DNA from 3 places in the Clostridium sp. AWRP genome. Region 3 is predicted to be linked to each of the others. Evidence: riboswitches for the same ligand, from Rfam matches in the RefSeq annotation. Region 3 holds a riboswitch; each other region holds the start of a gene.
What was found. A riboswitch is a leader RNA that binds a small molecule or an ion and turns the genes downstream of it on or off. The one in region 3 is predicted to bind FMN.
Positions count from the first base shown of each region.

Region 1: another riboswitch for FMN. It lies ahead of DMR38_RS01235 (ECF transporter S component); the one in region 3 lies ahead of DMR38_RS07600 (FGGY family carbohydrate kinase).
Region 2: another riboswitch for FMN. It lies ahead of ribD (bifunctional diaminohydroxyphosphoribosylaminopyrimidine deaminase/5-amino-6-(5-phosphoribosylamino)uracil reductase RibD); the one in region 3 lies ahead of DMR38_RS07600 (FGGY family carbohydrate kinase).

Region 1 covers NZ_CP029758.2:249,180-257,488, forward strand. Annotated here, with positions in the region: gene DMR38_RS01215 (MFS transporter) at 1-765, shown strand, start outside; gene gdhA (NADP-specific glutamate dehydrogenase) at 931-2,277, shown strand; gene DMR38_RS01225 (M28 family metallopeptidase) at 2,351-3,685, opposite strand; gene DMR38_RS01230 (Tex family protein) at 3,849-6,002, shown strand; FMN riboswitch at 6,069-6,185, shown strand; gene DMR38_RS01235 (ECF transporter S component) at 6,274-6,900, shown strand; gene DMR38_RS01240 (hypothetical protein) at 7,009-8,309, shown strand, end outside.
Region 2 covers NZ_CP029758.2:2,462,356-2,470,664, reverse strand. Annotated here, with positions in the region: gene DMR38_RS11400 (SDR family NAD(P)-dependent oxidoreductase) at 1-500, opposite strand, end outside; gene DMR38_RS11395 (response regulator) at 1,101-1,463, shown strand; gene DMR38_RS11390 (chemotaxis protein CheA) at 1,489-3,477, shown strand; gene DMR38_RS11385 (chemotaxis protein CheW) at 3,506-3,997, shown strand; gene DMR38_RS11380 (methyl-accepting chemotaxis protein) at 4,018-5,679, shown strand; FMN riboswitch at 5,752-5,867, shown strand; gene ribD (bifunctional diaminohydroxyphosphoribosylaminopyrimidine deaminase/5-amino-6-(5-phosphoribosylamino)uracil reductase RibD) at 6,040-7,158, shown strand; gene DMR38_RS11370 (riboflavin synthase) at 7,174-7,830, shown strand; gene DMR38_RS11365 (bifunctional 3,4-dihydroxy-2-butanone-4-phosphate synthase/GTP cyclohydrolase II) at 7,882-8,309, shown strand, end outside.
Region 3 covers NZ_CP029758.2:1,634,121-1,642,429, forward strand. Annotated here, with positions in the region: gene DMR38_RS07590 (DUF6198 family protein) at 58-690, shown strand; gene DMR38_RS07595 (MerR family transcriptional regulator) at 857-1,840, shown strand; FMN riboswitch at 1,865-1,978, shown strand; gene DMR38_RS07600 (FGGY family carbohydrate kinase) at 2,133-3,656, shown strand; tRNA gene DMR38_RS07605 (tRNA-Met) at 3,957-4,032, shown strand; rRNA gene DMR38_RS07610 (16S ribosomal RNA) at 4,465-5,974, shown strand; rRNA gene DMR38_RS07615 (23S ribosomal RNA) at 6,312-8,309, shown strand, end outside.

The sequences.
Region 1 (8,309 bases), 1.4 Mb from region 3:
CGTATAGTTGGACCTGCATTTGCAGGAATAATAATGAATAAAGTAGGGGTATTTCAGTGCTTTCTTATCAATACAATTAGTTTTATACCTGTTATCTATGGTGTATTTCAAATAAAGGCCAAAGGTAATCCAACATTAAAGTCCAAAAACTTCAATCTAATTCAGGACTTAAAAGGTGGAATTATGTATACTGTAAGTAAGAAAATACTCCTATCTGTAATGTTTATGATGGCTATAGTATGTACTTTTGCATTTAATAGTAATGTAATTATACCTGTATTTGCAAAGCAAGTCATGAATGGTGGAGCAAAGGAGTATAGTATTCTTTTAAGTCTTTCAGGTGCAGGATCATTTTTAGGAGCTATTTTTATGGCAGGAATAGGCAGAGGACTTAGAAGTAAGTATTTTCTCATTATAAATTCATTTATATTGGCTATTTTACAAATAGTAACTTTATTTACAAGCAGTTATTTATTAGTAGGGATGCTATTTGTATGGATAGGATTCTTTGGACTTACTTTTTTAAATAAGGCAAATGCTACACTGCAGTTTAATACAGAAGATGAATATAGAGGGAGGGTAATGAGTATATATGCCCTTTTAAATATTGGAAGCACCCCTTTTGGCAGTGCTTTCGTTGGCGTAGTTATGCAAAAATTTGGTGGTAGATTTGGATTCTTTAGTTGTGGATTAATCATGTTTCTATTTACGGTTATCACTGTATTTTTTGTTGAAGTAAAGAACAGGAAACCTAGATATAATTGATTATGTTACATATATTAGATAATGTGTATGTGGATAAATAGAAATTTAAATTTGTGCAGAATTTCTATAATATGATAAAATATGTTTTTAAGTTATGTTGATTTTGGTATAATTATAAGTAAAATAGTAAAGATAACTACAATTATTTTATGAAGGAGTAATAATATGGATGGCAAAGAGTATGTTCAAAAAGTTTTAAGTACTGTACAAAAAAGAAATTCAGGTGAAAAAGAATTTCTTGATGCAGTGAAAGAAGTTTTAGCTTCTTTAGTACCAGTATTTGATAGAAGACCTGATTTTATTAAAGCAGGATTACTTGAAAGATTAACTGAGCCAGAAAGAGCTATAAGTTTTAGAGTACCATGGGTTGATGATAATGGAGAGGTTCAAGTAAACAGAGGTTTTAGAATTCAATTTAATTCGGCTATAGGACCATATAAGGGTGGGTTAAGATTTCATCCATCTGTAAATCAAAGTATTGTAAAATTTTTAGGATTTGAGCAGATATTTAAGAATTCCTTAACAGGCTTACCTATTGGAGGAGCAAAAGGTGGTTCGGATTTTGATCCAAAAGGTAAATCTGATAACGAAGTTATGAAATTTTGCCAAGCCTTTATGTCCGAGCTATACAAATACATAGGTTCTAATAGAGATGTGCCTGCAGGAGATATAGGCGTTGGTGGAAGAGAAATAGGATATCTATATGGCTATTATAATAAACTTAAAAGTGTAAGTGAACAGGGCACTTTGACTGGCAAGGGACTGGCTTATGGAGGAAGTCTTGCCAGAACAGAAGCAACTGGATATGGATTAGTTTATTTTACTGAAGAAATGCTAAAAGATCATAATTTGAGTCTCAAGGATAAAAAAGTAGTAGTTTCAGGTTCGGGAAATGTGGCTATTTATGCTATTGAAAAAGCAACTGAGCTTGGAGCTAAAGTTATTACTTGTTCTGATTCTAATGGATATATTTTAGATGAAAATGGAATTAATTTAGATGTAGTAAAAGAAATTAAAGAAGTTAGAAGGGGAAGAATAAAAGAATATTTAAAGAGTGTGCCTACTGCTAAGTATGTACCAGATTTTAGAGGAATTTGGAATGTTAAGTGTGACGTAGCTTTTCCTTGTGCAACTCAAGGTGAAATAAATGAGGAATCTGCTGAGACTCTTGTAAAAAATGGTGTTATAGCTGTATCAGAAGGAGCAAATATGCCTTCAACTTTAGATGCAATAAATGTATTTTTGAGTAATAAGGTTCTCTTTGGACCTTCTAAGGCAGCCAATGCAGGAGGAGTTGCATGTTCTGCCATTGAAATGTCTCAAAATAGTATAAGATATTCATGGACATTTGAAGAGGTAAATAATAAGATCAAAAATATAATGATTAATATTTATAATAATTCTAAAAACGCAGCAAAAGAATATGGCAATGAAGGAAATATGGTTGTAGGAGCCAATATTGCTGGATTTTTAAAGGTTGCTGAGGCTATGATGGCCCAGGGTATAATTTAAGTTTATAGAGGGACCTGGAAGTTAAGGAGGATTTTTAAAGAAAAATCCTCCTTCAACTGACTATTGTCAATTATCAACTTTTAATCAAATATAAACTAACCATTATAAGTATTCCACAAAACGATATGGCTAATAGATGTTTAGAGTATAAAATAAAAGGATTATAATTGAAAGCATAGTTGTCAATTTCTTTTGAGACTACACTGAAGCACCTATCTATGGATTTTGTATTTATATATTGAGATTTGTCCATAGGTGTGTGTATTTTTGATGTGTCTGCATCTGATAAAGTTAGGGCGTCTATGTTATAAGCTCTAAAATATTGATGATCACTGGAATTTTCAAAAGTATACTTAAAGTCTATCTTGCCATTATTACATAATTGTGCTATTTCTTTTACAAAAGGTGAATTTTTTGAATCCCATTTTCCTGCCATTATGGAAAGAGGAACGTTTTTATCACTGCCTAACATGTCAAAATTTATAACTTTTCCTCCTCTTAGGGTGTCTTTATATTGTTGTGCGAAATTTTTTGACCCTAGGCAGCCAAATTCTTCTGCATTAAAAGCTGCAATTACTATATTTCTCTCGGGTTTCCCAAGAGAATTTATATATTTTATAAGACCCAGTAAAAAAGAAGTACCAGAAGCATTATCTAGGGCGCCGCTATATACTGTACCAGAAAGATCAGAACCAAGGTGATCAAAATGGGCAGATAGAACAAGGGGTGGTAGAGCAGGATTTTTACCTTTTATGTATCCTATTACGTTGTAAGCAGAAGTTAATTTATTATGAAAAGGTATGAAACAGCTTATTTCACAACCTGAATTTAAATAATTTTTTATTCCTTTGGCAGTTTGTTCTTTTAGCATAATGTACATACTTCCCCTAGAGTTTGAAATAAAGGAACTTCTAAAATCTAAGTTATCATTTTTTGGAGTATAAAACAAAAAATATTGGTTTGATGTATGGACTTGAAAGCTGTTTTTTGATAGTGAAATAACATTATCTTTTTTAAAAGATACACTACTATTTTTAAAGTTTAGCATATCTTCCTTATAATCTGCAGCATACTTATACTGTTTTACTATAAAGCCATTTCTATCCTTTACTATGAGATATGGATCAGCATCTATTTTTTCAGGGTAAACTACATTAAAGGATTGTAGGTAATCCTTATTGTAGGGACTTAGATTTTCTGCTTTAAAATAATGTTTTATAAAATCTGCTGTTTCATAATTTTCCAAGGTTCCAGTAAGCCTTCCTTTAAAATTATCTGAAGATAGATAGGAAATAGTATTTTTAACTTTTGAAGAGTTTAGTGGATGCACAAAATAGTAGTATTGAAAGCTCAATGAACAAATAATACAAAATATAGTTAATGGCAGCATAAACATAAATTTTTTCATTAATAATAACCTCTAAAATAAAGTGTTTCTAAATATATATTAATTTGCCAAAATGTATATAACTGTTGTAATATATTTTTAGCTGATTTATACTTTTTCAGTATGTTTAATCCTTCTTTTAGCTTAGAGATTTATCATAAATAAAATTAACCAGGAGGTAAAAATGAATAATATAATAGATACATTAGCTGAAGAGCTTAGTGTAAATAGAAAATATATAAATAGTGTAATCGAACTTTTAGATTCAGGTAATACAGTGCCTTTTATAGCCAGATATAGAAAAGAGCTTACAGGGAGTATGAGTGATGTAACTTTAAGAAAACTGGCAGAAAGGCTTACATATCTTAGAAATCTTAAATCTAGAAAAGAAGATGTAATAAGGATAATAGAAGAACAGGGAAAACTTACGGAAGAATTAAAGAATTCTATAGAACACAGCAGTACTTTAACAGAAGTAGAAGACATATATAGACCATATAAACCAAAGAAAAGAACCAGAGCAACTATTGCACAGGAAAAGGGGCTTAAGCCTATCTCAGAAGCTATTTTGGATGGGAATTTTCAAGATGATATAGAAAAGTATGCAGAAAAATTTATAAACGAAGAAAAGGGCGTTGAGTCTTCAGAAGATGCACTAGCAGGTGCAGTTGACATAATAAGTGAAGTTATTTCTGATGAAGCAAAGTATAGAAAATGGATAAGAAAATTTGTTTGGGAAAATGGAATAATTGAAACGAAGGGTGAAAGTAAAGAACCAACTCCTTATGAAATGTATTATGATTATAGAGAAGCAGTCAAGTCTATTCCACCTCATAGAATACTAGCTATAAATAGAGGGGAAAAGGAAAAAGTTTTATCTGTAAAGATAAGCTGTGATATGGAGAATATAGAAATTTACTTAAAGAATCAATCTCTTAGAGGAAATAATATAACAGATACTTATATAGAAAAAAGTGTAGAAGATTCGCTAAAGAGACTAATTTACCCATCTATTGAAAGAGAAATACGGTCACAACTTACAGATATGGGAGAAGAAGGCGCCATAAAAATATTTAAAGCTAATTTGAAGGCACTTTTGATGCAATCACCTATAAAGGGAAAAAATGTACTTGGCTATGACCCTGGTTTTAGAAATGGATGCAAAATTGCAGTATTGGATGATACAGGCAAATTGTTAGATACCGCAATAGTATATGCTACAGCACCTCAAAATGATGTAGAAGGCTCTATAAAGAAACTAAAAGAGCTAGTATATAAGCATGATGTAAATGTTATATCTCTTGGAAACGGAACTGCTAGTAGGGAATCTGAAGAACTGATTGGAAAACTTATAAAAGAAGTGAAGGAAGAGAAGGGAAAAGATCTGTACTATGTAATTGTATCTGAAGCAGGAGCTTCAATTTATTCTGCATCAGAACTTGCAGCAAAGGAATATCCAGATATAAATGTATCTTTGAGGGGAGCTATATCTATAGGCAGAAGGCTTCAAGATCCTTTAGCAGAACTTGTTAAAATAGACCCTAAATCCATAGGGGTAGGACAGTATCAACATGATGTTGCACCAAAGAAATTGGATGAATCTTTAAAGGGAATTGTAGAAGACTGTGTAAATAGTGTAGGGGTAGATCTAAATATAGCAACGCCCTCTCTTCTATCCTATATATCTGGAATAAATACTGCGATAGCATCAAACATTGTAGCTTATAGAGAAGAAAATGGAAAATTTAAAAATAGAAAAGAGCTTTTAAAGGTTAAAAGATTGGGAGCCAAAGCTTTTGAACAGTGTGCAGGATTTTTAAGGGTAATGGAAAGCGGTGAGCCCCTTGATAATACTTCTGTGCATCCTGAATCTTATGATGCAGCAAAAGGACTTTTGGAAATCATTGGATACAGCATGGAAGATTTAAAAAATGGAGAACTTTCAGGTATAGATAATAGAGTTGATAAAATAGGCATAGATGTTCTTTCAAAGAAGCTTAATGTAGGTGAACCAACTCTAAAAGATATAATAAAAGAGATAAAAAAGCCAGGCAGAGATCCAAGAGAAGAACTTCCTAAACCTATACTTAAGACTGGAATAATAGACATTAATCAATTAAAACCGGGTATGGTGCTTACAGGCACAGTTAGAAATGTAGCAGATTTTGGAGCTTTTGTAGATATTGGAGTTCATCAGGATGGACTTGTTCATATAAGTCAGTTGTCAGATAAATTTGTGAAGCACCCACTTGATGTAGTTCAAGTAGGAGATATAGTTCAGGTAACTGTACTTGAAGTAGACGAGAAGAGAAAGAGAATATCCCTTAGCATGAAATAAAAATTATTTTAAGAATATGTTGAAATGTGATGGTAAAAGTATTATAATGAACTTGAAAATTTAAAATATAATCTTCAGGGCGGGGTGTGATTCCCCACCGGCGGTATAGCCCGCGAGCCATAATTGGTATGATTCGGTGAAATTCCGAGGCCGACAGTAGAGTCTGGATGAAAGAAGGTAAAATGTAGTGTTTATTAGCCCTGATATTTTATCAGGGCTTTTTTAACTTACCTTAGAAGGTTATACACAATGTTTTAGGGGGATGTTAGATATGAGAAGTAATAAATTAAACAGGCTAGTAAAGATATCATTGTTAGGTGTAATTGGATTTTTACTTATGTTCATAGAAGTTGCAATTCCTGTGTTCCCATCATTTTTACAGATTGATATAAGTGATTTACCGGCTTTAATAGGTACTTTTGCACTTGGACCTGGAGCTGGAATTGCCATAGAGCTTTTAAAGAATATACTTCATGGAATATTTGATGGAAAAACAGCATTTATAGGAGAGTTCGCAAATTTTGCAGTGGGTTCAGTTTTAGTATTTACAGCAGGATATTTATATAACAGACATAAAACTAAAAAGACAGCAGCAATTAGCCTTGGGGCAGCAACTATTGCTATGTCAGTATCTGCTGCAGTGTTAAACTACTTTATATTACTTCCACTTTATGAAAAACTACTTAATTTCCCTATAAGTGCAATGGTAGCAGCAGCAGGAAAAGTAAATGGAAGTATAACAGATATAAATACTTTGATATTATTTGCTATTGTACCATTTAATTTATTAAAGGGAGTACTACTTACAGCACTTACACTACTTTTGTATAAGAGTGTATCACCAGTATTGAAACAAGAGCAGAGTAAAAGTAGGGGTTTAGCAGAACATAACAATTAGAAAAGAATCTGGGTTTATCCCAGATTTTTTTATTTTATCTTTATGAAAAAACATTTTTGTACGATAATTTATACATAACTTAAAAAGAGAATAAATTTATAAAGGGTGATGAATTTGCCAGGTATATGGAATGTAAACAGTAGTTATAATGTAGATAACAAGCGCATATCTACTAAATTATCTTTTGAAGTAGGTGAAAGATTTTCTGCTAGGATTTTAGATCTAAAAAAGTCTACAGGAGAAATACTTTTAAAACTTTTAGATGGATGGCAATTTTCTGCAGAAATAGAAAACCCAGTAGATTTTTTGCCAAATAAACTTGTAAGACTAGAAGTACAAGGGTTCGAAAATGGAAAACTTAAATTAAAAATTGTGAACTCACAAGATGGAGAACAAAGGGTCGGCAAAGATCCTATAGGTAGTTTTATTAGAGAGTTCGGTGATCTTAATTTAAGTAGTGATGACTACCAGCTTGTAAAAAGCATGCTTAAGCACGAAATACCACTTACCAAAAGCAATATTTCTAATATAAAAACTACCCTGGATTTTATAGACAAAATAAAAAATGATCCTAATGAAGAGAATGAGTTTATAAATAAATATTTAGATAGTAGAGGTATATCCCCTGAAAGCACAGAAGGTAAATTTACCACCAGTACATTAAAAAATTTTTTTACCCAACTAAAACAGATAAGTGGTAATGATTTGCTTACTTTTCTGGAAAACAATATGGAACTAAACGAAGATAATATAAAAAGTTTTAACAATGTATTTAAAAAGGATGGCACCATATATAACGAAATAAAATCCTTGGGAGAAAATCTATCTGGACAGAATTCCACTAATGTACAAACCCCAAACCAAGTTGAAGGTACAAAAGACAATTTAAAAGTTATTTCCGAAAAGGCTCAAGCTGAAGTATATAGAAGTGAAGATAGTGGCAGTAAAGCAATAAATATACCTACTAAGGATAATACTGCTTCTACACAGAATGAAAAAGATACTCTTAGTAGAGCAGGTACAGAAAGGGCCAGTGTGGAAAATAAAACTGTTTTAAATAGTGAGGGATTGGATGTAAGTAAGTTAAATGAGATTTTAAATAAAACCAAAAATTCAGTAGGTGAAGAAAAAACTCAATACCCCAATATAGAGCAGCCATCTAATGTAAAAGAGGATATTTCATCTAAAGACATAGAGCAGCAGACAAGTGTAGGTAAAGATATTTCTTCTAAAAATATAGAACAAAAAACAGGTACAGATAAAGGTATTTCTCCTAAAAATATAGAAAATTCGGAACAAAAAGATACTTCAAATACGGTTTTAAAGTTTTCTGAAAAAGAAGGCAGTAAAGTTGAAAGTCCTCATCACAATAATTTTGTAAAGCAAAATGGTATGGATGACATTGTAAG
Region 2 (8,309 bases), 830 kb from region 3:
CTGTCATTTTTTTCAAAACGGTATGTGTGAGCAAAATGATCTATAGCTGCTTTTGTTGAACAATAAAGGGCATAACCGGGAAGGGGTACGTGGCTTACTGCGGAACAGGTTATTACTACAGTATAACGCCTTCCTTTATTTAGCTCTTTCATTTTTTCAAAGGAGTATATTGGTGAAATTGCGTTTGTTTTAAAAATATTTTCTATATGATCCCAATCAGCTTTGTTTAGTTCTTCACAATAGGCAAAACCTGCATTTGCAATGAATAGATCTATTCCTCCCATCTTTTTTAGAGCAAAGTCAAATAATTTATCTATATTTTCTTTCTGAGATACATCACATTTATAGGGAGTTATTTTATTATTTATATCAGGTATATTTTTTACGTTTCGTCCCACTGCAATAATTGTGGTATCATATTTTGCTAGCATTTTTAAGAGTTCTCCTCCAATCCCAGAAGAAGCACCTGTAATTATAATTCGTTTTCCATTTAAGTTCATAGTATCCTCCTTTAACTAATTTAACTTTTGCACATATAAAGTTTGGACTTAATATAAAAACTTTGCGAAACAATTTGATTAGTTGAGAATTGAGAGTGGAAAGTGGAGAGTTAATGTGGATTTTTTCCGTTACACTACAAAAAATCTTTAATTAAATTTTTGAAGGCTCGTTTCGCTAAAGCGAGACATTGATGTTTCATATAAGTTTAAAGATTTTTTGTGATAGCTAAAAATCAACCTTCATTCTCAACTCTCAATTTTCAACTTTTAACTAAAAAAGTTAAGTTACTAATATTATACTATTTTGAAAAGGTATTAGGACAAAAAATATAAGAGCTAAGAATACAATAAAAGACATAAAATCAATACAAATTTTAATATAATTATATTTTTTATAATAAAATAACAAAAAATAAAAGGAATATGTATATAGATGTAGATGTTATAAACGAATATAAGTAATACAAATAATATTTTTAGTGCCAGTAAATTTAAGTTAATAATTACCATATTGATACTTTTTATCAATAGTTTACCTTATAAAGCTTTTTATAAAATTTAAAAAAACAATCAATGTGTTAATATAAGGGGGAAAAATTTATGTCAAAAGTACTTATTGTTGATGATGCATCTTTTATGAGAATATCTCTAAAGACTATGCTTGCTAGAAATGGATTTGAGGTTGTTGGAGAAGCTGAAAATGGAGCTTCAGCAATTTTTAAATATAAGCAATATAATCCTGATATTGTAACAATGGATATTACAATGCCTGATATGGATGGAATTGAGGCGCTTAAAAAAATCAGGGAACATGATGATAAGGCTAAGGTTGTTATAATAACTTCAATGGGACAAGAAGCTATGGTTAAAAGGGCAATAGTTAGTGGTGCCAGGTCATTTATTGTTAAACCCTTTAAAGAAGATCAATTGGTTAAAGCACTTAATAAAGTATTAGCAATCTAGATATTAAAACTGGGGGTGGTAAATTGTGTCAGATAAAAGCTCAGATGATGTCATACTTGAATCCTATATATTTGAAACATCCCAGCTTATTGATCAACTTGAAACATTAATATTGGAAAATGAAAGTGGAAATTGCTATTCGGAAGAAACTATCAATGAGATATTTCGCATTATGCATACAATTAAAGGATCTTCTGCTATGATGTCCTATGAATATATTTCAAAGTTGGCTCACTCTATAGAAGATTTGTTTTATTTTCTTAGAGAAGAGAGACCTAAAGATGTAGATTACGAAAGTTTATCGGATTTGATTTTAAAATGTGTGGATTTTATGAAGGTGGAACTTGAAAAAATAAAAAAAGGGAATAAAGTGGACGGAAACTGTGATTCTATAATAGAGTACAATAAAAATTTTCTTATGGAGTTACAAGATAAAAGCCCTAAAGATAATATTAGTAGAGAAAATATAAACGAAGAAGTTAAATTGACTAATAGATATAAAGCACTTATATTTTTTGAAGATGACTGTGAAATGGAAAACTTAAGAGCGTATACTGTAGTAGAAACTTTGAAAGAATTTGCGGAGAAGGTTAATTATATACCTAAGGATATAATGGAAAATGATGATACCTGTAAAATAATACATGAGAGCGGTTTTAAAGTATTCATAAAATCCAGTAAGTCTTATGATGAGCTTTCTGAAATTTTAAATCAGACAGTTTTTTTGAAAACCTTTAAACTTGAAAAACTGGAAAATGATGAACAGTTTCAGCAATCTACTAAATCTAATCAGAGAACAAACCTGTGTGTTGAAAATACGAAGGATAAATCAATAATTACACAAGATTTTATAAATGTAAAAGTGGACAAGCTAGATAAGTTGATGTATTTAGTAGAGGAAATGGTTATTGCTGAAGCTATGGTTACTCAAAATCCTGATTTGAGAGGAATGAAACTGAGTAATTTTGAAAAATCATCAAGGCAGCTTCATAAAATTACAAGTGAACTTCAGGATGTGATAATGTCTGTAAGGATGGTGCCTATATCTATAGTATTTCACAAAATGAATCGTATAGTGCATGATATGAGTAAAAAGTTAAAAAAGCAAGTTCACTTAAAATTAATTGGAGAGGATACTGAAGTAGATAAAAATATAATTGAACATATATCAGATCCACTTATGCATTTGGTGCGTAATTCTATTGATCACGGAATAGAATCAGGAGAAGATAGAAAATGTCTTGGAAAAAGTAAAACGGGAACGGTTACCTTAGAAGCAAAGAATGAAGGAAATGACATTGTTATAATTGTAAAAGACGATGGTAGGGGATTAGACAAGAAAAGTATATTAGAAAAAGCTGTTTCAAATGGAATACTTAAGAAAAATCCAAAGGAATTGAGTGACAAAGAAATCTATAGTTTAATCTTTATCCCTGGTTTTTCCACCAATGGAAATGTTACAGAATTTAGCGGAAGAGGGGTTGGTATGGATGTAGTAGTTAAAAATATTCAAGATATATGTGGATCAGTTTCAATAGATAGTTTGGAGAATTATGGGTCTACTACAACTATGAAAATACCTCGAACCCTTGCAATTATAGATGGTATGAATATAAAGGTAGGAAATTCCTATTATACCATTCCTATTACATCTATAAAAGAACTTTTTAGTATAGAAAAAAGCAATATGATTTCTAATATGGACAGCGGTGAAATGATAATGGTGAGGGGAAAGTGTTATCCTCTTATCCGTATACACAAATTATACAATATAAAAACTAATGTTAAAAATTTAGAAGATGGAATAATTGTCATGGTAGAAAAAGACAATAATGGATTATGTATATTTGCAGATGAATTAGCTGGACAGCAGCAGGTTGTAGTAAAGTGTTTACCTAATTATATAAAAAAAATAAAAAATATAGATGGACTTTCAGGGTGTACTCTTCTTGGAGATGGAAGTATTAGTTTAATACTTGATATAGGTGAACTTGTAAATATGCTTGTCAAATAGATGCTTACAGTGAAAGGATGATGTAAATATGTCGGAAGTTGTAATAGATGATAGCTTAATTGAAGAAGAAGATACGCAAAAGAATAAGTATCTTACTTTTACTCTTGAGAATGAATTTTATGGTATAGAAATTAAATATGTTATTGAAATAATAGGAATCCAGCCCATAAGCGAAATACCTGAACTTCCTGAATATATAAAAGGAATTATAAACCTAAGGGGTAAAATAATACCTGTAATGGATATTAGGTTAAGATTTAGAAAGAAACCAATGGAGTATAATGACAGAACATGTATTATTGTAATTCAGATTGAGGGGATTTATGTAGGACTTATTGTAGATGGTGTCTCCGAGGTAATAGATATACCTGATTGTGAAATTGTAGACCCTCCTGAAATCAGCAAAATCAAAAATAAGTTTATAAAGGGTATAGGGAAAATTCAAAATAATGTAAAACTACTTTTGGATTGTAACAAACTGTTAAACCACGAGGACGCAGACAGTTTAAGTAATATTTAATATCAGAGGAGTGGATGGATGTGAAATTATTTAATAATTTAAAAATAGGGATAAGGCTATTTGTAGGATTTTTTTTAATTGTACTTATAATGTGTATAATTGGAATATTTGGATTAACAAGTATGAATAAAATCAATAATTTAGACACTCAATTATATAAAAATATGACAGTTCCGCTAGGGCAGTTGACTGAACTTACTTTAACTTCCGGGGATATAAGATCAAATTTAAAGGATGTAATCTTAGAAGATAACCAATCGGATATAAATCAATCTATAAATAAGGTAAATTCTTTTAGCTCCAATTTTGACAGACAATTAGATGAATTTTCAAAGACACTTTTAACTGATGCTGGAAAAGAAGAAGTTGAAAAGCTTAAATCCTCTAAAGCAAAGTATATGGAAACAGCTAATGAAATTATGAAGATGTCAAAAGATGGGAACCGCAAAAGCGAAATAAATTCACTTAATAGTAAGCTTGCTGTGGCACAGAATGATGTGGCAAATAGTTTAAAGACGATTATAAATTTAAAGGAAAGTATTGCAGAAAGTTCTTCAGAGAACAATGATAAAACAGCCAGTGCAAGTCAAAAAATAATTATAATTTTTATAATTATAGGAGTGCTTGCTGCTGTAGTACTGGGAACAATTATTTCACTATCCATAATAAGACCAATTAGGGAGCTTATGATTTCTACAGATAAAGTTGCAGATGGAGATTTAAATGTAAATATAAATACTAGTAGAAAAGATGAAATAGGAATACTTGCCAGGTCATTTAAAAAGATGAATGATAATTTAAATGAAGTTGTAACAAATATTCAAGCTGCGGCAAACCAGGTGGCTTCCAGTGCAAAACAAGTATCAGATTCGGGTATAGCCCTTTCTCAAGGCTCTACGGAACAAGCAAGTTCTGTAGAAGAATTGACGGCTTCTGTAGAAGAAATTTCTTCACAAATAAGACTTAATGCGGATAATGCAGGTAAGGCAAATGAATTGACTGAACAGGTGAAAGTTAATGCAGTTAAGGGAAATTCACATATGGAGGAAATGCTTAAAAGTATGGATGATATAAATGCAGCTTCAGGTAATATATCCAAGGTTATAAAGGCTATAGATGATATTGCTTTTCAGACAAATATTCTGGCTCTAAATGCTGCTGTTGAAGCTGCGAGGGCAGGTAGGTACGGAAAAGGGTTTGCAGTAGTTGCTGAGGAAGTAAGAAATTTAGCCGCAAAATCACGGGATGCTGCAAAAGAAACTACTGCACTAATAGAAGATTCCATTAAGAAGGTGGATACAGGTACTAAGATTGCAAATGAAACTGCTGAAGCTCTTGGTGAAATTGTAGAAGGAGTTACAAAAGTAGCAGATTTTGTGGAAAGTATAGCAGAAGCTTCTAGTGAACAGGCCACTGGTGCAGAGCAGATTAACAGCGGAATAATGGAGGTATCCCAGGTAATTCAAGAAAATTCTGCTACGTCTGAAGAAAGTGCAGCAGCAAGTGAAGAACTTTCAAGTCAGGCAGATATTATGCTGGAACAAGTTAAAAAATTTGAGATAAGAAGAGTAAATTCTAGTTATGATAAAGGGGAAAATATAAATCCAGAAATACTTAATATGTTAAAAGATATGGAGACAAAAAAGAAATATCGTGGAATTGACTTAGGAGAGCAAGAATAAAAAATTGCAAAATTACCATTGACAATAGAAAAAAATAGGTATATATTGAAAGCATGATAAAACTTAATAAAGTTAAACTTTCGGGGCAGGGTGAAATTCCCGATCGGCGGTATAGTCCGCGAGCTTTTATAGCATGAACTGGTTTGATTCCAGTACCGACAGTAAAGTCTGGATAAAAGAAAGTAAAGATATAGTTTAAGCTATGTTTTTATGTGTTTTGTAATTTTATTCCCTGAAGGTTGTTTCAGGGAATTTTTATATGCAAAATTTCAAGAAAAGTAGGAGTTTTATAAGCATACAATGTTATATTTATACAAAAAAGTAAATAAATATATAATTAAAATTATGGAAGTGAATCTTATGGAAAAAGAAAATACAGATGAAAAGTATATGAAAGAAGCTTTAAAACTAGCTTTATTGGGAAGAGGATTTGTGAATCCAAATCCCCTTGTGGGAGCTGTGATAGTCAAAAATGGAAAGATAATAGGAAAAGGTTATCATAGTTTTTTTGGAGGGCCTCATGCGGAAATATATGCACTTAGAGAAGCAGGAGATAATTCAAAAGGTGCAGATTTGTATGTAACGTTAGAACCTTGTTCACATTATGGAAAAACTCCGCCTTGTGCAAAAGCTATAGTAGAAGCTGGAATAAAAAGGGTAGTAATAGGAAGTGTAGATCCAAATCCTCTTGTATCAGGAAGAGGCGTAAAAATTTTAAAAGATAAAAATATAGAAGTAGTTACCGGGGTTATGGAAAGAGAAGCTGTAAAAATAAATGAGATATTTATGAATTATATAAAGTCAAAGGTACCTTTTGTAATTTTAAAATCTGGAGTTACCTTAGATGGGAAAATAGCTACAGTTAGTGGTGAGTCTAAATGGATAACAGGTGAAGAATCAAGGTTAAAAGTTCATAAGATGCGAAATAGAGTTATGGCAATTATGGTTGGGGTAGGTACTGTGATTTTAGATGATCCTCTTTTAACTACAAGGCTTGAAGAAAAGTGCAAAAGTCCTAAAGCTGTAATTGTAGACTCAAAGCTGAGAGTGCCTGTTGAATCTCAAATTTTTAAAACTTCTCGTGAAAGGGAAATAATAATAGCATGTACAGAAAAGTTTGATAAGGACAAGGCAGAGTCTTTAAAATCTATGGGAGTAAATATAGTTGCCTGTCCAGAAAATAGAGAAGGAAGGGTGGATTTAAAATATTTAACTAAAAAACTTGGAGAAATGGGTATAGATAGTGTACTTGTTGAGGGAGGCGCAGAACTCAATTTTTCTGCAATTAAGTCTGGAATTGTAAATAAAGTTATTTATTTTATTGCACCTAAAATACTTGGAGGTAAGAATGCTAAAACTTCAGTTGAAGGATATGGAATTGAAAACCTCTCAGACAGTATAAAATTAAAAGATATATGTGCAGAAAATGTGGGAGAGGATATTATGATACAAGCCTATGTAATAAATGCTGAAAATTAGAAAGAAGGGATAAACTTGTTTACTGGTTTGGTAGAAGAAATAGGAGAAATATTAAAAGTATCAAAGGGAAGAAATTCTTCAAAAGTCTCCATAAAAGCAGGAAATTTACTAGATGGAGTTAAACTGGGAGACAGCATTGCTGTAAATGGAACTTGTGTTACTGTAGTTGATTTAAAAAAGGATTCTTTTACTGTAGATATTATGGCTGAAACTTTGAGAATAAGCAGTTTAAAAGATTTAAAAATAGGAAGCAAAGTTAACCTGGAAAGGGCTCTAAGGCTTGGAGACAGATTAGGTGGACATATAGTAAGTGGACATATAGATGGTACTGGAAAAATTGTAGATGTGAGAGAAGAGGACATCTCAACCTGGATAGACATAGAGGCGTCTTCTGATTTATTTAGATATATAGTACGAAAAGGTTCTGTGACTATAGATGGTGTGAGCCTTACTGTAGCAGAATTAAATAAAAATTGTTTCAGTGTGTCTCTTATACCCCATACTAAGATGGAAACTATTTTAGATTATAAAAAAATAGGAGATTTAGTAAATATAGAGTGTGATTTAATAGGAAAATATGTAGAAAAAATGGTTTTGAATCCAAAAAAAGAGCCAGAAAAGAGCGGCAGTATAGATGCTTTAAAACTAAAGGAATATGGCTTTATGCAATAAGGCATTTTTTTCAGATGTCTAAACATTTATTTTTGAAGGGAGATAAAAATCATGAATTTTAAATTTGATACTATAGAAGATGCAATAAAAGATCTTAAACAAGGGAAAATGATCATAATTGTAGATGATGAAGGAAGAGAAAATGAAGGTGATTTAGTTATACCTGCAGAGAAGGCAACTGGGGAAAATATTAATTTTATGATCAAATATGCAAAAGGTCTTTTGTGTGCACCAATTGAAGAAGAAATAGCAATAAAACTTGGATTAAATCCTATGGTTCAGCATAATACAGACAATCATGAAACAGCATTTACTGTAACTGTTGACTATAAAGATACTACAACGGGAATATCAGCTTTTGAAAGAGCACGTACCATAAATATGATAGCTGCTTCAAATTATAAAGATGACTTCAGAAGACCAGGACACATATTTCCGCTTATAGCTAAGGGAAATGGAGTATTTGACAGAACTGGTCA
Region 3 (8,309 bases):
GAGTAATTAAATTTAAAAATGCAAACTTATAACAAAACTAAGAATCGAGGAATGCATATGAAGAAATTTTATCGCGGAATGATGTATTGTATCGGACTTGTGATACTTGCATTAGGAATTATTTTGAATACAAAAACAGGTCTCGGAGTATCACCTATAATTTCTATACCATATTCTATCTCAAAAATTTGGAATATAAACTTGGGAAATGCAACTATGTGTATTTACATACTGTGTGTAGCTGGACAAGCAGCCCTGCGTGGAAAGGAATTTCGTCCATTTGACTTACTACAGGTTCCCATGAGTATTGTATTTAGCCGTATAATTAATATTTTTAATGATATGATAGTCATAAATTGTGATAACTTAATAATGAATTTGCTTTTGCTTGCAGTAGCAATTATGCTCACTGGAATTGGAGCATATATTACAGTTCAAATGAAGATTGTTCCAAATGCTGCAGATGGTTTTACACAGGCACTAGCAGAGCGAACTAAGAAAGGACTTGGACTGGCAAAAAATATAACAGATATATCAAGCGTTATAATTACTGTAGTTATTGGTTTGGTGTGTGCTGGAAAAGTTGTTGGAATTGGCATTGGAACTTTAGTGGCAGTTATCGGTGTTGGACGTGCTATTGCCTTAACTAATATGTTATTTGGAAAGAAAATGATTGCACTTGTAGAGTAATATGAACAGAGTTCTTGAAATCGGATAAATTTTAGGGAGTAAAGTACTAATTATTTGAGAAGATGTACTTTATTCTTTTTTTACCTAAAAATATATTGACATGTACCTTAGGGATACCATTAATATAAAAGCAAGATTTATTGATATTGGTGGGAGGAAAATATATATGAATATAAAAATTGCAGCAGAGAAGACTGGACTTACTAAGAAGGCTATTAAATACTACGAAAGTGAAGGTTTGATTAATCCTTTAAAAAATGTTGAAAACAATTATAGGGAATATTCAGATGAGGATATTATTAGATTAAATTTAATAGGAGCACTTAGAACTTTAGATATACCAATAAAGGGCATAAACGATGTAATTGCAGGTAAAAAAGGACTGCAAGAAGCTTTAATGGATGCTTTAGAAAAAATAGATGAGAACATAAGTTATCTAGAAAAAAGTAAGTTGATCATATCAAGTCTTATGGAAAAGAATCCAGATGATTATAAGTATTCAGGAGAACAAATTAAAAAGCTGCGGGAAACGCTGGAACTGTCTAGAGATGATAAAAAAGAACTTATATCAAATAGTTTGCTTAGAATATTTCCGGGGAATTTTGGAAAAATGTTTGCCGTTATGTATGAGCCATTTTTAGAAGTTACAATTGATAATGATGAAAAGAAGAAAGTATGGTTAAAGCTTGTGGAATTTTTAGATTCTGCTGAGGAAGTAGATGAGAGTAACTATCCATTAGAAGAATTAGATAAGGTAGATGGTGATAATTTAGATGAACTAAAGAGAATCATGAGTAGTCAAGCAAAAAAGATATTGAACTATGACGATAGTGTTAAAAATACTACAGTAAATAATCAAATTGAATTTGTAAAATCTTTAAAGGAGGATGAGAAAGTAAAGTGCAGCTTTATTAGATGTATTGAACTTACAAAAAAGTATTGTAAGATAATTAAGCCGATTCAAGGAAAGTTTGAAAAATATCTAGTTGTACTTAATGAGGACTATAAAAAGTATAGAGAAAATGACACTAAGATGCTGCTTGATATTGAAAATGGAGTAAAAGGTAATATAGGATTTGGTATAAACGATTTACTAAAAAGTTTTAATGAAGAAAGTTATATGAACATTGACAGAGAAAAAGCACAATGATATATTAATGATAAAGTTATATAGAATATCCTTCGGGGTTGGGTGAAATTCCCTATCGGCGGTACAGCCCGCAAGCCATATGGCAGATTCGGTTAGATTCCGAAGCCGACAGTATAGTCTGGATGAAAGAAGGTGGATAAACAAGATGTATATGTTTATTATGTTTACAATCCCCTAGGAGAACCTAGGGGTTATTTTGCTTAAAATTAAACGTTAGATAGTATGATAAAGAAAAGAGGTGAATTTTAGGGGGAGATTGCAATTTTTATGTACCTCTCACTAAATATATAAAATGGAACATTATTATCTTGCTTTTGATGCAGGAACTCAAAGCGTAAAGGTTGCTGTATATGATAAAAATATGAAATGTGTAGCAAAATCGTCAAATAGAACAACTTTGAAATATCCTCATCCAGGATGGGTTGATATGGATGCAGATGAATATCTTTTACTTACAAAGCTTGGTATGAAACAGTGCGTAGAACAGTTAAAAAAACAAGAAATTGATCCTAGCTTAATTAAAGCAATTATGGGGGATGGAATTATTTGTGGAATTGTGGGTATAGACGAAAGTGGAAAGGCAATTACGCCTTATATAAACTATTTGGATTCAAGAACACAGAGAGATGCTGAAACTCTTAAGAAATTGAACCTTGATGTTTGGGGAAAGGAAACGGGAAATGCTGATCCAAGCTGTATGTTTCCAGCGCTGCATGCAAGGTGGATCTTAGCAAATAGTAAAGAATTTCAAAAAAGAGGCAAAAAGTTTGTCCATAATGCTCCTTATATCCTGATGAATCTTGCAGGTTTAGAAAGTAAGGATGCTTTTGTTGATTGGGGAACTATGTCAGGATGGGGCCTTGGATATTGTGTATATGAAAAGAAATGGTCTGATAAACAGCTTGATATATTAGGGATAGCTAAAAGCTATATGCCTAAGATTGTAAAGCCCTGGGATATTATTGGTACGTTATCGGAAAGTGCGGCAAAGGAAACGGGATGTCCTCATGGCATACCAATTTGTGCTGGTGCAGGTGATACAATGCAGTCCATGTTGGGAAGCGGAATTCTTGAAGCAAATAAGGCTGTAGATGTTTCAGGAACTTGTGCCATGTTTTGTGTCTCTACAAATGGGATTATTCCAGAGCTTAGTCAAAGGGGAAGTGAATTGATTTTTAACAGCGGCACTTTAGAAAATACATATTTTTACTGGGGATTTGTTAGAACTGGAGGCTTGGCACTGCGTTGGTTTAAGGATAACATTTGTCGAAAATCTGATGATGATAGCTATTATAAACTGCTTAGCAGAGGAGCAGAAAAGGTTGTGCCAGGATGTAATGGTGTGATTTTCTTACCATATTTAACTGGTGGATATGGTCAATTTTCAAAGATAAAAGGTTGTTTTTTGAACATGACCTTGGATACAGATCAATTTGTTTTATGGAGGTCTGTTTTGGAGGCCATTGCTTATGATTATATGGAAATTACAAATGATTATAGAAATGCTGGTATCAAAATAGACAGAATTACCATTACCGAGGGTGGAAGTAGAGATGATTTATGGAATCAAATTAAAGCAGATATTATGCAAAGTGAAACAATTACACTAGAAGTCTCGGGAGGTGCTGTACTTACAGATTGTATTATTGGTGCATATGCAGCAGGTGATATAGGGGACTTAAAGGAGGCACTTGTCAGCAATCTAAAAATTATCAATAAATATAGTCCAAATGCCAACAATTCAAATATATATAAGGAGCAGTATGTACTTAGAAAAAGTGTATTAAGTGGTATGGTTAGCAACATAAAGTTATAAAAAGGGGTTAGCAGTTAATTGCTAATTTCTTCTTCATAATGATACGACTGATACTAGTAGGCCGAAGATTTGATTAATATTAATTGAGAGGTAATACTTATTTTCAGCAAACTATGTCAGGCGTGTCACTATATCAATTATTGGGTATATAGAAGTATAATGAGGTATTTCTACAATATTGTATGGTAAACACCGAATATTGCTAATTGCTTATATCTGCATATATGATAAGATATCACTTGTCGCTTCGAGAAGCGGCCAGTACAACCAAGGATGGTTGTTAATATAAATGTATAATGACGCGGGGTGGAGCAGTTGGTAGCTCGTTGGGCTCATAACCCAAAGGTCGTAGGTTCAAGTCCTGCTCCCGCAACCAAGAGTATTACAGCAATTCAGTTTGCATAGTACTATATAAAAGCTATTAATTATATTACTAAAAGAATATATAATGTAATGAACAACCTGGAAATAAGTTACTAATTGACAGGTTGAAATAAAGATGATATACTATAAAAGCTGTCGAAGTGAGGCGGCAAAATGATCCTTGAAAATTAAACAGAGGAAGATATAAGTACAACTTATTTAGAATAAACCAGCAATTCTTTTGAGCTGCGAGAGCAGCTAAAAAAGTAATTTCGTAATTTAGTGTATTACATTTAGTAATATACTAAAATTGATAGTAACGAGTACAGCGAGGAAAATGCTGAACGAGGAGCGGAACTTACTAACGTAATTGAGCACCGGAGTGAAGTATTTGACGAAGCTGGGCGAAGTTAATATCAATTTTCTATAGAGCCATATAAACTTTTAAATTAAGAGTTTGATCCTGGCTCAGGACGAACGCTGGCGGCGTGCTTAACACATGCAAGTCGAGCGATGAAGCTCCTTCGGGAGTGGATTAGCGGCGGACGGGTGAGTAACACGTGGGTAACCTACCTCAAAGAGGGGGATAGCCTCCCGAAAGGGAGATTAATACCGCATAATAATCAATTTTCACATGGAAACTGATTTAAAGGAGTAATCCGCTTTGAGATGGACCCGCGGCGCATTAGCTAGTTGGTAGGATAACGGCCTACCAAGGCGACGATGCGTAGCCGACCTGAGAGGGTGATCGGCCACATTGGAACTGAGAGACGGTCCAGACTCCTACGGGAGGCAGCAGTGGGGAATATTGCACAATGGGCGAAAGCCTGATGCAGCAACGCCGCGTGAGTGAAGAAGGTTTTCGGATTGTAAAGCTCTGTCTTTGGGGACGATAATGACGGTACCCAAGGAGGAAGCCACGGCTAACTACGTGCCAGCAGCCGCGGTAATACGTAGGTGGCGAGCGTTGTCCGGAATTACTGGGCGTAAAGAGTGCGTAGGCGGATATTTAAGTGAGATGTGAAATACCCGGGCTTAACCCGGGCACTGCATTTCAAACTGGGTATCTGGAGTGCGGGAGAGGAGAATGGAATTCCTAGTGTAGCGGTGAAATGCGTAGAGATTAGGAAGAACACCAGTGGCGAAGGCGATTCTCTGGACCGTAACTGACGCTGAGGCACGAAAGCGTGGGTAGCAAACAGGATTAGATACCCTGGTAGTCCACGCCGTAAACGATGAGTACTAGGTGTAGGAGGTATCGACCCCTTCTGTGCCGCAGTAAACACAATAAGTACTCCGCCTGGGAAGTACGATCGCAAGATTAAAACTCAAAGGAATTGACGGGGGCCCGCACAAGCAGCGGAGCATGTGGTTTAATTCGAAGCAACGCGAAGAACCTTACCTGGACTTGACATACCCTGAATATCTTAGAGATAAGAGAAGCCCTTCGGGGCAGGGATACAGGTGGTGCATGGTTGTCGTCAGCTCGTGTCGTGAGATGTTAGGTTAAGTCCTGCAACGAGCGCAACCCCTGTTGTTAGTTGCTAACATTTAGTTGAGCACTCTAGCAAGACTGCCGCGGTTAACGCGGAGGAAGGTGGGGATGACGTCAAATCATCATGCCCCTTATGTCCAGGGCAACACACGTGCTACAATGGGCAGTACAGAGAGAAGCAAGACCGCAAGGTGGAGCAAACCTCAAAAACTGCCCCCAGTTCGGATTGCAGGCTGAAACTCGCCTGCATGAAGTTGGAGTTGCTAGTAATCGCGAATCAGAATGTCGCGGTGAATACGTTCCCGGGCCTTGTACACACCGCCCGTCACACCATGAGAGCTGGCAACACCCGAAGTCCGTAGTCTAACTTAGGAGGACGCGGCCGAAGGTGGGGTTAGTAATTGGGGTGAAGTCGTAACAAGGTAGCCGTAGGAGAACCTGCGGCTGGATCACCTCCTTTCTAGGGAGTCGAAAGATAGAGTATAATCTATCTTATAAATTGATGGTTTAAGTAAGTTAGAAAATCTACTCTGTTTAATTTTGAAGGATCATAGATTCTTCTTTCAATTTACAATGTAAATTGAAAAATTGTCCTTTGAAAATTGCACAGTAAATAAGAAATAAAGTAAAGCTAAGGTTATAATATAACCTTTGTAGATGATACAAAGAAAATTGGCAGTAACGAGTACAGCAAGGAAAAGACCGAATGAGGAGCGGAGTTTACTTATGTAAATGAGCACCGGAATGAGGTATTTGACGAAGCTGGACGAAGTTAATGACGATTTTCGATAATGAAAGGTCAAGCTACAAAGGGCGCATGGAGGATGCCTTGGCACCAGGAGCCTAAGAAGGACGCGATAAGCTGCGAAAAGCTCTGGGTAGGCGCAAATAGCCAGAGAACCAGAGATATCCGAATGGGGAAACCCACCTAGATAACACTAGGTACTGCAGACTGAATACATAGGTTTGTAGAGGCAAACCCGGGGAACTGAAACATCTAAGTACCCGGAGGAAGAGAAAGAAACATCGATTTTCTAAGTAGCGGCGAGCGAAAGGGAAAGAGCCCAAACCAGGAACTTGTTCCTGGGGTTGCGGATAGATTATAAATACTGTGAAGTGCTAATTGAAGAGAGCTGGAAGGCTCTGCCGGAGAAGGTAAAAGCCCTGTAAATGAAAGCAAAGAACAGTCAGATCTAATCCAGAGTACCACGAGACACGAGAAACCTTGTGGGAAACAGGGAGGACCACCTCCCAAGGCTAAATACTACCTGGTGACCGATAGAGAAGGAGTACCGTGAGGGAAAGGTGAAAAGAACCCCGGGAGGGGAGTGAAATAGAACCTGAAACCGTGTGTCCACAAACAGTCGAAGTACGTAAAGTACGACGGCGTGCTTTTTGTAGAACGAGCCAGCGAGTTACGATGTGCAGCAAGGTTAAGTACTTAAGGTACGGAGCCGGAGGGAAACCGAGTCTGAAAAGGGCGCGAAGTTGTATGTTGTAGACCCGAAACCGAGTGACCTATCCATGGCCAGGTTGAAGCGGAAGTAAAATTCCGTGGAGGACCGAACCACGTTGGTGTTGAAAAACCATGGGATGAGCTGTGGATAGCGGAGAAATTCCAATCGAACTCGGAGATAGCTGGTTCTCCTCGAAATAGCTTTAGGGCTAGCGTCGGAAATGAGTAATGGAGGTAGAGCACTGAATGGGGTAGGGGCTGACAACAGTTACTGAACCTTATCAAACTCCGAATGCCATATACTTGAATTCCGGCAGTCAGACTGCGAATGATAAGATCCGTGGTCAAAAGGGAAACAGCCCAGACCACCAGCTAAGGTCCCAAAGTGTAAGTTAAGTGGGAAAGGATGTGTGATTTCTAAGACAACTAGGATGTTGGCTCAGAAGCAGCCACTCATTTAAAGAGTGCGTAATAGCTCACTAGTCAAGAGATCATGCGCCGAAAATGTCCGGGGCTAAAACTTACCACCGAAGCTGTGGACTCGAAAGAGTGGTAGAGGAGCATCCTGTATGAGTAGAAGTCGTACCGGAAGGAACGGTGGATTGTACAGGAGAGAGAATGCTGGCATAAGTAGCGAGAAATAAGTGAGAATCTTATTGGTCGAAAACCTAAGGTTTCCTGGGGAAGGTTCGTCCGCCCAGGGTAAGTCGGGACCTAAGCCGAGGCCGAAAGGCGTAGGTGATGGACAATCGGTTGAAATTCCGATACCGCATAAAAGCGTTTGACAAAAGGGATGACGCAGGAGGATAAGGTGTGCATACAATTGGATGTATGTCTAAGCACCGAGTCAGGTATACCAGGAAAATCCGGTATATCAATGATGAGGTGTTATGGGGAACCCGTAAGGGGAAGTACCTGATTTCACGCTGCCAAGAAAAGTCTCTATGGAGTTTTTATGTGCCCGTACCGCAAACCGACACAGGTAGGTGAGGAGAGAATCCTAAGACCATCGGAAGAATTGTTGTTAAGGAACTAGGCAAATTAACCCCGTAACTTAGGGAGAAGGGGAGCCACGCAAGTGGCCGCAGAGAAAAGACTCAAGCAACTGTTTATCAAAAACACAGGTTTCTGCTAAAGCGAAAGCTGAAGTATAGGAGCTGACGCCTGCCCGGTGCTGGAAGGTTAAGGGGAAGACTAAGCGTAAGCGAAGGTCAGAACTTAAGCCCCAGTAAACGGCGGCCGTAACTATAACGGTCCTAAGGTAGCGAAATTCCTTGTCGGGTAAGTTCCGACCCGCACGAATGGCGTAATGATTTGAGCACTGTCTCGACAACAAATC